Regions from separate parts of the Streptosporangium sp. NPDC002544 genome, predicted to be linked through region 1. Evidence: riboswitches for the same ligand, from Rfam matches in the RefSeq annotation. Region 1 holds a riboswitch; each other region holds the start of a gene.
The links. Region 1 has a riboswitch for S-adenosylmethionine ahead of ABT061_RS06555 (FAD/NAD(P)-binding protein). Riboswitches for the same ligand answer to the same signal wherever they lie in the genome.
Positions count from the first base shown of each region.

Region 2: linked by a shared signal. The riboswitch ahead of ABT061_RS33560 (aminotransferase class V-fold PLP-dependent enzyme) and the one ahead of ABT061_RS06555 (FAD/NAD(P)-binding protein) in region 1 are both predicted to bind S-adenosylmethionine.
Region 3: linked by a shared signal. The riboswitch ahead of thrC (threonine synthase) and the one ahead of ABT061_RS06555 (FAD/NAD(P)-binding protein) in region 1 are both predicted to bind S-adenosylmethionine.

Region 1 covers NZ_JBEOWJ010000003.1:392,469-398,053, forward strand. The annotation lists gene ABT061_RS06540 (ABC transporter ATP-binding protein) at 1-651, shown strand, start outside; gene ABT061_RS06545 (enoyl-CoA hydratase-related protein) at 688-1,500, shown strand; gene ABT061_RS06550 (DUF402 domain-containing protein) at 1,516-2,037, opposite strand; SAM riboswitch class IV at 2,090-2,202, shown strand; gene ABT061_RS06555 (FAD/NAD(P)-binding protein) at 2,328-4,085, shown strand; gene ABT061_RS06560 (ABC transporter substrate-binding protein) at 4,154-5,585, shown strand, end outside.
Region 2 covers NZ_JBEOWJ010000027.1:82,211-87,795, forward strand. The annotation lists gene ABT061_RS33555 (NADH-quinone oxidoreductase subunit D) at 1-994, opposite strand, end outside; gene ABT061_RS33560 (aminotransferase class V-fold PLP-dependent enzyme) at 1,012-2,352, opposite strand; SAM riboswitch class IV at 2,405-2,520, opposite strand; gene ABT061_RS33565 (TerC family protein) at 2,728-3,471, shown strand; gene ABT061_RS33570 (cytochrome P450) at 3,612-4,811, shown strand; gene ABT061_RS33575 (DUF418 domain-containing protein) at 4,833-5,585, opposite strand, start outside.
Region 3 covers NZ_JBEOWJ010000007.1:29,943-35,527, reverse strand. The annotation lists gene groL (chaperonin GroEL) at 1-1,059, opposite strand, end outside; gene ABT061_RS12235 (cold-shock protein) at 1,446-1,646, opposite strand; gene ABT061_RS12230 (MoaD/ThiS family protein) at 2,004-2,279, opposite strand; gene thrC (threonine synthase) at 2,302-3,594, opposite strand; SAM riboswitch class I at 3,609-3,751, opposite strand; gene ABT061_RS12220 (S1 family peptidase) at 3,950-5,464, opposite strand.

The DNA of each region.
Region 1 (5,585 bases):
GGCAAGTCAACGCTGCTGTCGCTGATCGCCGGGCTCTCCCCGGTCAGCGCGGGCTCCATCACGCTCGGCGGGGCACCCGTCGTCGGCCCCGGTCCCGAGCGCGGGCTGGTCTTCCAGTCGGGAGCGCTGTTCCCCTTCCTCACCGTCGCGGAGAACGTGGCCTTCGGACTGCGGCTGCTGCCGATCTCCGGGGCCGACCGGGAACGGCGGGTCCGCTGGTATCTCGGCGAGGTCGGGCTGTCGTCCCTGGCGGGCGCGCTGCCCCGGCAGCTGTCCGGCGGGCAGCGCCAGCGGGTGGCGATCGCCAGGGCGCTGGCGTGCGAGCCGGCCGTACTCCTGCTCGACGAGCCGTTCGGGGCGCTGGACGTGCAGACCAAGGAGGACATGCAGCTCTTCCTGCGCGAGGTGTGGCGCGACACGGGCACGACCGTGCTGATGGTCACCCATGACGTGGAGGAGGCGGTCCTGCTCGCCCAGCGGGTCCTCGTCTTCGCCTGCGGGCCCGGCAGGATCGCCGCCGAGGTCCCGATCGACCTGCCCGCCTACCGGGCCCTCGCCGTCAAGCGGACCTCCCTCTTCCTGGGCCTGCGCGCAGGCGTCGAGGACCTGGTCCGCTCGCACATGCTGACACCGGGGAGGGAAAAGGTGTAGAACGATATTCTGTAGCTCTCCGGGCGGGGAGCTCCTGTGCGGGAGCGCCCCGAGGGCTTCCGGGAGGGAGAGACGATGGTCGACCTGGTGCTGCCGTCGATCGAGCGGGGCGTGCTGACGCTGACGTTCAACCGGCCGGACCGGCTCAATGCCTGGACCGACGAGATGGGCCGCCGCTACTTCGACCAGCTGGCCGAGGCGGAGAAGAATCCCGAGGTCCGGGTGATCGTGGTCACCGGGGCGGGCAGGGGCTTCTGCGCCGGGGCGGACTTCCAGACGCTCACCGCCATCCAGGACGGCTCGTACGCGGGGGAGCCCGACCGGCGTCCCAACACCTTCCCGACCACGATCCGCAAGCCGATCATCGCCGCGGTCAACGGCGCCTGCGCCGGGCTCGGCATGGTCCACGCCCTGGTCTGCGACCTGGTCTTCACCGCCGCCGAGGCCAAGTGGACCACCGCCTTCGCCCGGCGCGGCCTGGTCGCCGAGTACGGCCTGTCGTGGATCCTGCCCCGCCTGGCCGGGCAGGCCAGGGCCATGGACCTGCTGCTCTCCGGGCGCACCTTCACCGGTGCCGAGGCCTGCGAGCTGGGCCTGGCCAACCGGGCGGTGCCGGGAGAGCGGCTGATCGAGGAGACCCTGGCCTACGCCCACGAGCTGGCGACGTACAGCTCTCCGGCCTCGATGGCCGTGATCAAGCGTCAGATCTGGGGCGACTGGCAGCGAACCCTGGAGGCGTCGGAGTCGGCCGCGGCGCGCCTGATGGTCGACTCCTTCACCCGGCCGGACTTCGCCGAGGGCGTCGCCAGCTTCGTCGAGCGCCGCGTCCCCGGCTTCCCGCCGCTGTAGTCACTCCGGCGCATCTCAGCTGACCAGGGTGAGCCAGCGCGGGGCGGCGTCGAAGGGGGCCGTGCGGGCGGTGACGGCCTCCATCAGCCAGGCGGCCGAGGCGCGGGCGCTCCGGACGACCTCGGGCGGGTAGGCGTACCTGACCCGGTGCTCCTCGAACTCGTCCTCGTCGTCCAGGAAGACCCGGCTGGTGCGGCCCTTCGCCAGGTTCCGGCGCGTCCGGATCACGTCGAGGTCGAGGTCGACCATGGTGACCTCGCCGTCGCTCCACCGTGGCACGGTGGAGATGTCGCAGTAGATCTCGTGCTTGTGCGGGGCGGAGTTGAAGGCGGCGGTCCACCAGGCGTCGCGGGGGAAGAGCATCACGAAGGCGTGCGGGGAGGCCACCTCGGGCCCGTGGCCCTTGCGGCCGACGGAGTTGGCCGCGCAGCCGGTCCACACCCCGTGTTCGTCCTCGCCGAGCAGAAGGCCGCTGTGGTTCCAGTGCAGTGATCCGTCGTATTTGCGGTAGACCACCTTCACCATCTCATAGGACATTCCCCAACATTAAGCCTTGACAGAGATCTATGTATTTCCTACCTTCTAAATAGGTTAAGAGTGTCAGTGCGAAGCCCCGGCTGGCTGACCGGCAACCCTCGCACCGCGGCGGGGTGCCCCCGGGGGAGACCTGGCGGCACGGTCGGCGTGCCGCAAGCGCGGACCCCCTCACCGGGGTCACCGAGACATGTCCGGGAGTGCCACATGTCGAAGACCAGCACACTGAACTGCGCGAGCCCCATCGACCCCGACACCCACGGCCACTACCGGCCGCACCGTAGAGCCGCCGTATGAGCGCCTCGATCGCCGTCGTCGGCGCCGGCCCGACGGGCACCTGCCTGGTGGAGCGCATCTGCGCCAACGCCGCCGACCTGCTCGGCTGGCCCTCGCTCGACGTCCACGTGATCGACCCCCACCCGCCGGGGGGCGGCCGCGTCTGGCGCCGTGACCAGCCCGAGCTGCTCTGGATGAACTCCGCCGCCGCCGACGTGACGCTCTTCACCGACGAGTCGGTGCGCTGCGAGGGGCCGATCCGTCCAGGCCCCACGCTGGCCGAGTGGCTCGGCGGGGACCCCGGCGCCTTCGCCTCCCGCCCGGCCCAGAACGGCTACCTCTCCCATGTCTTCAGGCACGCGGTGGCGACCGCCCCGCGCGGGGTCCGGGTGCACGTGCACCCGGTCCGCGCCGTCGATCTCGCCGACATCCCCGGCGGCCAGGCGGTACGGCTGGAGGACGGCCGGACGATCGAGGTCGACGCGGTGATCCTGGCCCAGGGACACGGCGACGTGACCCCGAACGGGGAGGAGCGGGCGCTGGCCGACCTGGCCGCGCGCGGCGGGCTGCGTTACCTGCCCACCGGATACGCGGCCGACCTCGACCTGGACGGCATCCCCGCCGGAGAGCCGGTGATCGTGCGGGGGATGGGGCTGGCCTTCGTCGACCTGATGGTGCTGCTCACCTCGGGCCGGGGCGGCCGGTTCGTCCGCGAGTACGACGGGGAACTGGTCTACCTGCCCGGCGGGCGGGAGCCCCTCCTGCACGTGGGATCGCGGCGCGGCGTGCCGTACCACTCCAAGACCGGCTACCCCTTCGAGGGCGCACACCCGCCGGTGCCGCGCTTCCTCACCCGCGAGGCGCTGGGCGAGGGCCCGTGGAACTTCCGCCGGGACGTGTGGCCGCTGGTCGCCAAGGAGCTCGCCTTCGCGTACTACCACGAGCTCATCACCGCCCACCCCAAGCGCGCCAGGCTGGACTGGGCGGCGTTCGCGGAGGCGTTCGCCGATCAGGAGTGGCGCAGCCCGGGTATGCGCAAGCTGATCCGTACGGCCGTGCCCCGGCACCTGGACCGGCTCGACTTCGACCGGCTCGACCGGCCGTTGGCGGGCATCAGGTTCGGTGACCGGGCGGGGCTGCAGAAGTGGATGCACGGCTACCTCGCGGTCGACCTGGAACGGCGCGCCGACCCGGCGCACAGCGCCGACCACGCCCTGATCCTCGGGCTGCTCTCCGTCTACGGGGTCCTGGCCGAGCTGGGCGTCTCCGATCCGTGGTTCCACGGGTTCTTCAGCTACCTCGCCAGCGGCCCGCCGGGACCCCGGCTTGCGGAGCTGCGCGCCCTGGCCAAGGCAGGGGTGGTCACCTTCCTCGGCGCCGACCTCAAGGTCGACCACCACGAAGGGCGCTGGCGGGCACAGAGTCCCACCGTGCCCGGCGGCGTGACGGCCACGACCCTCGTCGAGGCCAGGCTGCCCGCGCCCAGCGTGAGCCGGGCCACCGACCCGCTCATCGGCGCGCTCCGCGACCGGGGCGAGCTCGACGAGAAGTCGGGGCTGGTGAACGTGCGGGCCGCGGACCGCCGCCTGGTCGACAGGTCCGGCACCCCGCACTCGCGCAGGTTCGCCTTCGGCCCCTGGGTCGCCGGCGGCCAGGTCACCGGCGGTTTCGCCAGGCCCCGCCGCAACGCCCCGCTCTTCCGCCACGCCGACGCCCTCGCCCGGATCGTCCTGTCCGAGGCCGTCGGCACCCAGATAAGACGGCACGTCGCGTGAACCCCACGACAGATCGCATGGACCCGGTCCCGAACGAGCACGACGCACCACAGCACAAGGAGAAGAACGTGAAGTTGCGATGGGGCGCTCTGACGCTCGCCGGGGTGCTGGCGCTCGCGGCCTGCGGAGCCGAGAGCGGGACCCCGACCACGGCGGCCGGCGCGAAGGGCGGCACCGGCGGCGACGGAGGATCGCTCGTGTGGGCGGTGGAGACGCAGCCGATCACCTTCAACCCGCACCAGTGGGGCCAGAACAAGGCGCGCCTCCTGGTCCACAACCAGTTCGACGCGTTGATCGCCCGAGGCGGGAACGGTGATTTCCTGCCGTGGCTGGCCACCTCCTGGCAGGTTTCCAAGGACGGCCTGACCTACACCTTCGAGCTCCGTGACGACGTGACCTTCCACGACGGTGAGAGGTTCGACGCCGCCTCGGTGAAGGCCAACCTCGACCAGCTCGTCTCACCCGGCTACAACGCCGCGGTCAGCGCCATCCAGCTGCGCAACTTCGACCACGCCGAGGTGAGCGCCCCGTACACCCTGAAGGTCACGCTGAAGGCCCCGGACGGACTGTTCCTGGACTTCCTCTCCTCCCCGCTCGCCGGCCAGGTCTCCCCGAAGTCGCTGAAGAACGCCAAGGACCTCAAGGCGGGCGGCGTCGACGTGGTCGGCACCGGGCCGTTCATCCTCGACCGGTTCACCCCCGGCCAGGAGGTCCACTACCGGCGCAACCCGAACTACAACTGGCCGCCCGCCGGCGCCGCCCACCAGGGGCCGGCACACCTGGCCGAGGTCACCTACCGCTTCCTGCCCGAGGCGGCGGTGCGGGTCGGCGCGCTCACCTCCGGGCAGGTACAGGTGATCGAGGGCGTGCCCGCCACCGAGATCGGCCTCATCAAGGGCAACCCGGAGCTGAAGCTGGAGACCAGCCTCAACTCCGGCAGCGCGTTCTCCTACTACTTCAACGTCTCCCGCCCCCCGTTCGACGACAAGCGGGTCCGCGAGGCGTTCCGCGACGCCGTCGACGTGGACGCCGTGCTCGACTCCGTCTACCAGGGCACCGCCAAGCGGGCCTGGAGCGTCATCGGCCAGGGCAGCCCGCAGTTCTACGACCCCTCGCTGGAGAACACCTTCGGCAACGACCCGGCGCGGGCCAACAAGCTGCTCGACGAGGCCGGCTGGGGCAGCCGGGACGCCGAGGGCTTCCGGGTCAAGGACGGCAAGCGGCTGACGGTCCGCACGGTCAGCTCCGCGCCGTTCGTCCGGGACCGCCGCGACATCCTCGCCCAGGCCGTCCAGGCGGCGGTCAAGCAGAGCGCCGGCATCGACTTCCAGGTCAAGCTCGTGGACCAGGGCACCGCGCAGAAGGCCACCGACGAGAACGAGTACGAGATCTTCGAGAACTCGCGCGGCGACACCGACGCCGGGGCGGCGCTCAACCTGATCCTGCCGAAGGGCGCCGCGATCAACCGCACCAGGTTCCAGAGCGCGGAGCTGGACAGGC
Region 2 (5,585 bases), on a different contig from region 1:
TCTCCGTCCAGGCGTAGGTGTGGCCCTCGGGGACCTTCAGCACCTTGGGCAGGCGCTGGTTGATCGGCCCCTGGGGCAGTTCGCGGAGCCGCCGCACGCAGGCGTCCGCCAGGTCCAGGGAGACCTTCACCTGCTCCAGCAGCACCTCGAACCTGGCATGGCAGTCTCCGGCGGAGCGGGTGACCACCTTCACCGGCAGCTCGCCGTAGGCGAGGTAGGGCTCGTCCCTGCGCAGGTCGAGGTCGACGCCGGAGGCGCGGGCGATCGGGCCGCTCACGCCGTACTGCATGACCGTCTCACGGTCCAGCACGCCCACCCCGCGGGTACGGGCGAGGAAGATCTCGTTTCCGGCGATCAGGTTCTCGATGTCCGGCAGCCGTCGCCGCACGTCGGCCACGGCCGTCGCGACCCGGCCCAGCCACCCCTCGGGCAGTTCCTCCTTCAGGCCGCCGACCCGGTTGAACATGTAGTGCATCCGCCCGCCGGCGATCTCCTCCATCACGGCCTGGAGGGTCTCGCGCTCCCGGAACGCGTAGAACACCGGGGTGATCGCGCCGAGTTCCAGCGGGTAGGAGCCGAGGAACATCAGGTGGCTGAGCACCCGGTTGAGCTCGGCCATCAGCGTGCGTGTCCAGACCGCCCTGACCGGCACCTCCATGCCGAGCATCCGCTCCACCGCGAGGACGACGCCCAGCTCGTTGGCGAACGCCGACAGCCAGTCGTGCCGGTTGGCCAGCACGATGATCTGCCGGTAGTCACGCACCTCGAACAGCTTCTCCGCGCCTCGGTGCATGTAGCCCACGATCGGCTCGGCCGAGCTGATCCGCTCCCCGTCCAGGGTGAGCCGCAGCCGCAGCACCCCGTGCGTGGACGGATGCTGCGGCCCGATGTTGAGGATCATGTCCTCGGTCGCGAGCTCCTTGCCGCGCGCTTCCCGCACGGCGGCGGCACCCGCCCCCATCCCCACGCTCAGCTCACGGCGAGGCTCGTTCATATGCCTATGCTGTCACGTCAGCCGCGCGAGGCAAGATCCCGCAGTGCGGTGATCAGCCGGTCGACGTGCTCGGAGGTGGTGCCGATGCCGATGGAGGCGCGCACCGCGGAGGCGGTGGGGTCGTCGCAGCCGCCGTCCTTGGCGTCCAGCAGGTGCCGTACGAAGGGGTGGGCGCAGAACTTGCCGTCCCGGACGCCGATGCCGTAGTCGCCGGCCAGGGCCTCGGCGACCTCGCGGGCGGTGCGGCCGTCCACCACGAAGGAGACGATGCCGACGCGCGGATGGTCGGGTCCCCACAGGGACAGCTCCTGCACGCCGGGGACGGAGGCGAGGCCCGCGCGCAGCCGGTCGAGGAGGCGCTCCTCCTCGCGGACCAGCGGGGTCCAGCCGGTGGCGGTCAGGGCGTCGCAGGCCGCGGCCAGCGCGATGGCGCCCAGAACGTTCGGGGTTCCGGCCTCGTGACGGGTCTCGGGGTCGTCGTGCCACTCGGTCTCGTCGTCGTTCACCGCCTTCACCGCCCCGCCGCCCCGCAGGTACGGCTCGGCGTCGGCCAGCCAGTCGGAACGGCCGATCAGCGCGCCGGTGCCGAACGGGGCGTAGAGCTTGTGGCCGGAGAAGACCACGTAGTCCAGGTCGAGCGCGGTCAGGTTGAGGCGGCGGTGCGGGACGAGTTGCGCGGCGTCGACGAGGACGCGGGCGCCGTGGCGGTGGGCGATGTGGGCCAGCGCGGCGATCGGCCAGAGCTCCCCGGTGACGTTGGAGGCGGCGGTCACGACCAGCAGCTTGGGACCTTCGACCGAGGCCAGGGCCTCGTCGGCGGCGCGGACCGCCTCGCCGGGGAAGGCGGGGGCCGGCAGCCGCAGGGCGCGCTCCCAGGGCAGCAGCGAGGCGTGGTGCTCGGTGTCGAAGACCACGGCGGTGGTGCCCTCAGGCAGGCTGCGGGCCAGCAGGTTGGTCGCGTCCGTGGTGTTCCTGGTGAAGATCACCGAGTCGTCGGGACGGGCACCGACGAAGGCGCGTACCGTCTGCCTGGCCTGCTCGTAGCGGGCCGTGGTCAGCTGGGACGCGTACCCGGCGCCTCGGTGGACGCTGGAGTACGCCGGGAGCGCGGCGGCGACGGCGGCGCTCACCGGCTCCAGACAGGGGGCGCTCGCGGCGTAGTCGAGGTTGGCGTAGCGGACGAGCCTGCCGCCCCTGACCGGAACCTCCAGGTCGGAGCCGAGCACGGCGGGGATCGGCCGGTCGCCGGACGTACGGGTCGCGGGGACGGTCACCGGGGTGGTCCCGAGGGCGGTCGCGGGGGTGGCCGCGTCGGCTGCGTCGGCGGCGGTGGCGGTGAAGATCGTCAGTGCGGACACGCCAGGGCTCCTTCGAGGTCATCGGACCCCAACCCATGGCACAGGTGCCTGGAGCCCGCGCTTGTCCGGCACACCTCGTGCCGGACCAGGTCCTCACCCGGGGCACCCCGCCGCGGACGCGAGGGTTGCCGGCCAGCGAGCCGGGGCTTGTCACTGGCACTCATGACCTACGGGGGAACTATAACCGACGTCTGGCGGGAATTCGCAAGTGCTGTCTCTCATGTTCGGGAACTCATGAGGAGTCCCGTTCGTCTGGGCAGTGAGCCTGGTGGAGCCGGGCGGCTGGTGATGTTTGTCCTGGTAGTGGCTGAATAATGCCGAACGACGGGTCTCGTCGTGCCGGTGGTGATCAAGTAGAACCGGTTGGAGGCACGGATGTTGGATTGGGTGACCAACCCGGAGATCTGGATAGGGTTCGTCACCCTCGTCGCCCTGGAGATCGTGCTCGGCATCGACAACATCATCTTCATCTCGATCCTGGCCGGAAAGCTCCCGCCCGAGCAGCGCGACAAGGCGCGCAGACTGGGCCTCCTCGCGGCCCTCGTCAGCCGGTTGGCGCTGCTGCTGGCGCTGGCCTGGGTGGTGAAACTCACATCGCCGCTCTTCGAGGTCCTCGGTCAGCCGATCTCGGGACGGGATCTCATCCTGCTCGCCGGTGGTCTCTTCCTGCTGGGCAAGAGCGTCATCGAGATGCACGACAGCATCGAGGGCAAGACCGGGCACGGCAGCGCCAAGGTCGCGGCCTCCTTCGGCTCGGTGATCGCCCAGATCATGCTGCTGGACATCATCTTCTCCCTCGACTCGGTCATCACCGCGGTCGGCATGGTCGACCAGCTCGGTGTCATGGTCGCGGCCGTGATCGTCTCGGTCCTGGTGATGCTCTTCGCCTCGGGGCCGATCAGCCGCTTCGTGGACAAGCACCCGAGCATCAAGATGCTCGCCCTGTCGTTCCTGGTGCTGATCGGCGTCGTGCTGATCGCCGAGGGCCTCGGGCAGCACATCTCCAAGGGCTACATCTACTTCGCGATGGCCTTCTCGCTCATCGTGGAGCTGCTGAACATCCGGCTGCGCACCAAGACGGCCCAGCCCGAGAAGTCGGACAGCCCGACCGAGGTGTAGCGGCCTGTGGCGGGCTGTCGAACGTCGGCGGACGGTTCAGCCTCAGAAGGCGATGGCGCTGGGGCCACCGGGCATCCGTCTGCCCAGCTCCAGGGGGCGGAACAGACAATTGACGCATGGGGCGACATTACGATGTCCGTGTGCGCTTTGATCCCTGGAATCCGGAATTCGTCGCCCATCCGTACGACGTCTACGACGAGCTGAGGCGGCAGCGGCCGGTCAGCTTCTTTGAACCGACCGGCCAGTGGCTGGTCGCCCGGCACGCCGACGTCAACGCGCTGCTGCGCGACCGTCGGCTCGGCCGCTCCTACCTGCACGTGGCGACCCACGCCGAGTTCGGCAGGCCCGACGACCCCGAGTTCCAGGACCCGTTCTGGCGGGTGGTCAGGGCCGGGATGCTCGACGTCGAGCCGCCGGTGCACACCCGGCTCCGGCGCCTGGTCTCCAAGGCGTTCACCCCGCGCATGGTCGAGGCGCTCCGCCCCAAGGTCGCCGAGATCGCCGGGGGACTGGTGGACCGTTTCGTCGAGCGCGGCGGTGGAGACCTGATCTCCGAGGTCGCCGAGCCGCTCCCGGTGACCGTGATCGCGGAGATGCTCGGCGTGCCCGAGGCCGACCGGCACCTGCTCCGCCCCTGGTCCGCCGACATCTGCGGGATGTACGAGCTGAACCCCTCCGTCGAGGCCCAGCACACCGCGGTACGCGCGGCCGAGGAGTTCTCCGCCTACCTCGTCGAGCTGGCCCGCGCCCGCCGGGCGAACCCCGGCGACGACCTGATCAGCGCGCTCGCCCTGGTGGCCGAGGAGGGCGACAAGCTCACCGAGGAGGAGCTGGTCGGCACCTGCGTGCTGCTGCTCAACGCCGGGCACGAGGCCACGGTCAACGTCACGGGCAACGGCTGGTGGTCGCTCTTCCGCAACCCGGGCGAGCTGGAGCGGCTCCGTGCCGACCACGGCCTGCTGCCCACCGCGATCGAGGAGATGATGCGCTGGGACACCCCGCTGCAGATGTTCGAGCGCTGGGTCCTGGAGGACATCACCGTCGGCGGGGTGGACATCCCGCGCGGCACCGAGGTGGCGCTGCTGTTCGGCTCGGCCAACCGGGACCCCGAGGTCTTCGCCGACCCCGACCGCTTCGACGTCGGCCGGGTGGACAACCCGCACATCTCCTTCGGCGCGGGCATCCACTTCTGCCTGGGCGCCCCCCTGGCCAGGATCGAACTGATCGAGTCCTTCGGCGCCCTGCTCCGCAAGGCACCGAAGCTGGAACTCGCCACCGAGCCCGGCTGGGGCCCTGGGTACGTCATCCGTGGCCTCACCGCCCTGGACGTGCGGGTCTGAACCGGCTCGCGCGCGGTGCCGTCAAGGGGAGCGGCGCAAGGGCGGGCGCTGGGCCCAGGTGGCCCAGCGCCAGAGCCATTCGAGGGGGCCGTAGCGGTATCGGCGCAGCCAGAGGGTGGAGAGGAGCCACTGGGCGGAGAGGATGGCGCCGGCGATCAGGAACACGGTCGCCAGGGCCCAGCTTTCCGGCGAGCCGCCAAGGACGCGACCGGCCGCCAGCACCAGGATCGTGGCGGTCAGGTAGTTGGTCAGCGCCATCCGGCCCAGTGGTGCGAAGACGGCCCGCAGCGCCGGTCGGAGCGGAGTCCTGAGCAGGACCAGCAACACGCACACGTACACTCCCGCGAGCAGCAACCCGGCCACGGCCATCGAGAGGCCGAAACCCGGGTCGTTCGTGTCGCCGGCCAGGCCGACCTGCCACCACAGGGCGGGCACCGCCCCCGCCGCGAAGACCAGGCCCAGCACGGCCGGTACCCGGGTGGACTGCTCCATCCGGTCGATCACCCCGTACCTGACCAGGGCCGAGCCCAGCAGGAACAGCCCGGGGACCAGCACGATCCCGTTCTGACCGGCGATCAACGGTGCCGCGAGGAGCACGGGGGCGAGGCCGGCCACGGCCCACCGGGGCAGCCAGGTCGAGGGCAGCAGCACCAGCAGGCCGATGACGGCGTAGACGGTGAGGATGTCGCCCCGCCACAGCAGGAACATGTGCGCCAGGCCCACCCCGAGCAGCACCAGGAGCCGGCGGAGCAGGAGTGTCCGAGGGGCGGCGGC
Region 3 (5,585 bases), on a different contig from region 1:
GTCGATCTCGGCGCGGATCTGGTTGACCCGGCCGGCGATCTGCTCGGCGTCACCGGCACCGTCGACGATGGTGGTCTCGTCCTTGGTGACGATGACCTGGCGGGCACGGCCGAGCTGGTCCAGCGTGGTGGACTCCAGCTTGAGGCCGAGGTCCTCGCTGATGACCTGGGCACCGGTCAGGATGCCGATGTCGCCCAGCATGGCCTTGCGGCGGTCACCGAAGCCGGGCGCCTTGACGGCGACCGAGCGGAACAGACCGCGGATCTTGTTGACGACCAGGGTGGCCAGGGCCTCGCCCTCGACGTCCTCGGCGATGATCAGCAGCGGCTTGCCGGCCTGCACGACCTTGTCGAGAACCGGGAGCAGGTCCTTGTTGGCGGACACCTTGGAGTTGACGACCAGGATGTACGGGTCGTCGAGGACGGCCTCCATACGCTCCGGGTCGGTCACGAAGTACATCGAGGTGAGGCCCTTGTCGAAGCGCATGCCCTCGGTGAGCTCAAGCTCCAGGCCGAAGGTGTTGCTCTCCTCGACGGTGATGACGCCTTCCTTGCCGACCTTGTCCATCGCCTCGGCGATCATCTCGCCGATCTGCGGGTCACCCGCGGAGATGGAGGCGGTGGAGGCGATCTGCGCCTTCGTCTCCACGTCCTTGGCCAGCTTGGACAGCTCCTCCGAGACACGCTCGACGGCGGCCTCGATGCCCTTCTTCAGGGACATCGGGTTGGCGCCGGCGGCGACGTTGCGGAGACCCTCGCGTACGAGAGCCTGAGCGAGCACGGTGGCGGTGGTGGTGCCGTCACCCGCGACGTCGTCGGTCTTCTTGGCGACCTCCTTGACGAGCTCGGCCCCGATCTTCTCCCACGGGTCCTCGAGCTCGATCTCCTTCGCAATGGAGACACCATCGTTGGTGATGGTGGGGGCGCCCCACTTCTTCTCCAGAACGACATTGCGGCCCTTGGGGCCGAGGGTCACCTTAACGGCGTCCGCGAGCTGGTTCATGCCACGCTCGAGACCGCGCCTGGCGTCCTCGTTAAACGCGATCATCTTGGCTGCCATACGGCTAGACCTCCCAGAGACAGGGTGGCTTGCACCGGACCGAGCCGACGCCCGCGACGGCATGTGGGCCCACGACTCCGTTCGGCGGGCCCCATCGCCTCGATCCAGGGTTGGCACTCTCTATGCGCGAGTGCCAACAATGTGTTTAGCACTCTACCTTGTCGAGTGCAAGCCACGATCCCTTGACCTGCGCCGTGCCCGGCGCGGACATCCGCTCCGGGCCACGTCAGCGCATGCTCCGCGTCATGCAGGCGTTCGTTCCGCGCAAAGCGAAGACCCGGCTCGCCGGTTGGGGAGGCGAGCCGGGCCTAGGCGATGTGGATCCAGCGGACCGCGTTGCCGCGGGGTCCACCGACCCCTCCCTGCGGGTTCACGGGACGGCCATGTCAGACCGCCCGGACGGACTCCGCCTGGGGACCCTTCTGACCTTGGGTGATCTCGAACTCGACTCGCTGGCCCTGTTCGAGTGCACGGTAGCCATCCATCATGATCGCGGAGTAATGGACGAACACATCCTTACCACCGTCTACCGCGATGAAGCCGTAGCCCTTGTCCGCGTTGAACCATTTGACGGTGCCCTGCGCCACTTGCGACTCCTCTTACTGGACTTAAGGACGACGCCCATTCCTCGCGCGAAGTCCTCAATCTCCGGGGCGGACTTCGCCACATCGATCGTCCTCGACCATACCTGTGGGAACCGGTAGGGCAACAGAGTCAAGCACCAAACTAGCTCTTTACAAGAGCATTTAGTACGAGAACACAGTTTGACTATCACTATTAGTTAGTTAAAGATTACATTATCTTTCCCCACCGCGAATACCGGTTTACGCCACAAAGCAGGACACCCGCACACGGCCGGAGCCGGGCGGGTGTCCTGGAGAGGCGTCGCGAGCGCCCCGGAAGGTGAGGCGGGTGCGACCGGCGCAGTGCGGGCGGGGCGGGACTCAGCCCCCGGCGACCGCCGGGATGATGGAGATCTGGACGCCGGAGGGCGTGGCCGTGTCGAGGTTGTCGGCGAAGCGGACATCCTCATCTCCGACATAGACGTTGACAAAACGGCGAATCTTGCCCGTTTCATCAAGAATTCGGGCGCCGATCCCCGGGAAGTCCGCGTCAAGCTTCTGGAGGACGTCGCGCAGGGTCTCACCCTCTCCGGTCACCTCGGCAGCACCATCGGTGTAAGTCCGGAGAATCGTCGGAATCCGCACAGAAACGCTCATAATTCAGTACCTTTCACGATTTCTAGGCGATTGCCGCACGGAATGCGTCAAGAGAGGGGCGGATCACGGCGGTGGGGCGCGCCTCGGCGGCCACCGCGTCGAGGGTCTTGAGACCGTCGCCGGTGTTGAGGACCACGGTCTCCGCCTCCGGGTCGAGCCTCCCTGTCGCGACCAGCTTGCGAAGCACGCCGACGGTGACACCTCCGGCGGTCTCGGCGAAGATGCCCTCGGTCCTGGCCAGCAACCGGATCGCGTCGACGATCTCGGGGTCGGTGACGTCCTCGACCGCGCCGCCGGTACGGCGGGCGATGTCCAGCACGTACGGGCCGTCGGCGGGGTTGCCGATCGCCAGCGACTTGGCGATCGTGTCCGGCTTCACCGGGCGGATCACGTCGTGGCCCGCCTTGTAGGCGGCGGAGACCGGGGAGCACCCCTCGGCCTGGGCCGCAAAGATCTTGTACGGCCTGTCCTCGACGAGACCGAGCTCGATCAGTTCCTTGAAACCCTTGTCGATCTTCGTGAGCTGGGAGCCCGACGCGACCGGCACGACGATCTGGTCGGGAACGCGCCAGCCGAGCTGCTCGGCGATCTCGTACGCCAGCGTCTTGGAGCCCTCGGCGTAGTACGGCCGCAGGTTGACGTTGACGAAGCCCCACTTCTCGCCCAGCTCGTCGCCGATGAGCTCCGAGCAGAAACGGTTCACATCGTCGTAGGTGCCCTCGATGCCGATGAGCCTGCCCCCGTACACGGAGGCCATGACGACCTTGGCCTGCTCCAGGTCGGCGGGGATGAACACGCAGGCGTCCAGCCCGGCCCGCGCGGCGGCGGCGGCAGCGGCACCGGCCAGGTTGCCGGTGGAGGAGCAGGAGAGGGTGTGGAAGCCGAAGTTACGGGCCGCCTCGACGGCGATGGCCACCACGCGGTCCTTGAAGGAGTGCGTGGGGTTGCCGGAGTCGTCCTTCACGTGCAGCGAGCGCATGCCCAGTTCACGGGCGAGGTTGCCGGCGTTGACGAGCCTGGTCCAGCCGGGCTCCATGTTGGGCTTGGTGGCCACGTCGGCGGGGACGGGCAGCAGCGAGCGGTAACGCCAGATGTTGGCCGGCCCCTCGGCGATCTGCTCCCGGGTCACCCGCCCGAAGTCGTAGGCGATCTCAAGGGGCCCGAAACACTCGGCACAGGCGAAGCTCGGGCCGAGGTCGTAGCGGGCACCGCACTCGCGACAGGACAGGGCCACAGCGGGGCCGAACTGCTGGTTTTGCGTGTCTTCGACACGACCAAGCGAGGTGGTGGTGTTCTCAGTGGTTGCGAGCGCCATGAAGCGAGGCCTTTCCCTCATCTTCGTCTGCGGACCACCCTGGTCACAGACCGGAATTGGCACCTGTCCCGGCCGACCTCGTGTCGATCACGAGTCTTGAACCGGGATGGTTGCCGGGGCTTCGCAGGGCCGATCCCTCCACCCCTCTGGATGAGCAAATATTCAGTTGGAAACCTGACACGCAGGTCCTAAGCACTCTACATCGCCGTACCGCCGCCCCGGCCACCTGTCTCACTCTACGAGACATGACGTGTTACCTGCCGGACAGAGCTCCCCAGCCCCAGGGGCGCTCCGCCACTGCCCGCAGGAACCGCACCACGGTGGACGTCCCGTGGAACCTCCCGCGGAAGGCGGGTCAGGGGGCTTTGGTCTTCAGTGTGTAGGGGCTGGAGCCGCTCACGGAGACCACCTGGTAGCGGTAGAAGCCGGGCGGGCCGGTGTAGCTGATCTGCTCGTCGGGGCCCGCGCCCTCGGAGCCGGCGACGGTGGTCCAGCTCGACCGTTGCCACCTTTGGAGGTAGAGGTCGAAGTCGACGCCGTCACCGCCGTCCAGGCAGGCGGAGTGCGTACCGGCGACGGCGGCCCGGTAGTACCGGCTCGGCTGGGAGACGGACTGACCGTTGTTCAGCGTGCCGGTGTAGGTCTTCGGGTAGCCGGTGCAGACCGCCGGAGCGGGCGAGGCGGCGCCCGGCGGGGTGGCTGCGCTGCCGGTCAGCAGGGTCAGGTCGTAGGCGGTGAGGATCTCGTTGAGCGGCTGGAAGTAGGTGACGCCACCCGAGGTGCAGTTGCCGGAGCCGCCGGAGGTGACTCCCTGGGCCTGGTCCACCGAGATGAACGAACCACCCGAGTCACCCGGCTCGGCGCAGACACTGGTACGGGTCAGCCCGTGGATGGTGCCCTGGGGGTAGGTGACGCTGGCACTGAGCTGCCGGATGAGACCGCAGTGCCAGTCGGTGGTGGAGCCGGACCGGCAGACCGAGGCACCCTCCAGGGCCGGCCTGGAACCGGCGACGGGCACGATGCCGCCACTGCCGTTGCTCACCACCGGCCTGGGCGTCCAGCCGGCGTTCACCGCGACCCAGGCATAGTCGTTCTCGGGAAAGGACGACGCCCGGAAGACCCCCTGGGGCACCCGGTTGAAACCGGTGGTGGCATCGCCCGTCTTACCGCAGTGACCGGCACTGACGAAACCCGCCTGGGTCCCGCGCATCACCGAGAAACCGACGGAGCAACGATTCGAACTGCCGATGTAGTAGGCGTCACCACCCTGCACGTCAGTGAGGAGCCGGGGCCGCTCGGTGGACGGCACCACCTTCACCACGCTCGAGTCGGCCCCCACTGCCTCCACGAGATCCTCGGTTGCCAGGGGGCTCTTCGACAGGATGACGATCCTGTTGTTCCTGGCGTCGACGAAGCGCACATCGCCCCCTCCGCCACGTCCCGGCAGGTCCACGTTAAGGTCACTGATGAGCCCGGCGAGTTCGGTCAGCGACCGTTTGACGAGTTCGGCTCTGGCGCCCGCCGCGACGATGGTGGGGAGGTCGGCGGGCTTGGTGGTGGCCACCACGAGAGTCTGCGAGATGGTTCCCATCAGCCACGAGCCGCCGAAACGCTCGCCGAGCGCCTCGCGGAGGTCTGCCTCGATCCCCGACATACGGATCTCGTTGGCCAGACGTGCCCGCACCTGTTCCTTGGTCAGGCCCAGGTCGCGTTGGAGCGCCTCCAGCATGCCCGACGGCGGTTTCCAGGCGGGCGCGGTGACCGGAACGTCCTGCGCCCGGGGTCCGGCGGCGACGGCCGGCACGCCCGCCAGGGTGAGCGCGGTGACCGCCAGCACGCAGCCCGTGGCGACGACATGTCTGCGGGACATGAATCCCTCCTCGACCTCGGCTTTCACAGCAAGAGGGGGAGAGCGCCCCACGGGCAACGCCACCCTAATCCAGCCGTTGCCTCCAAGGCCCCCAAAAGCCACACGCCACGCGGCAGACGAT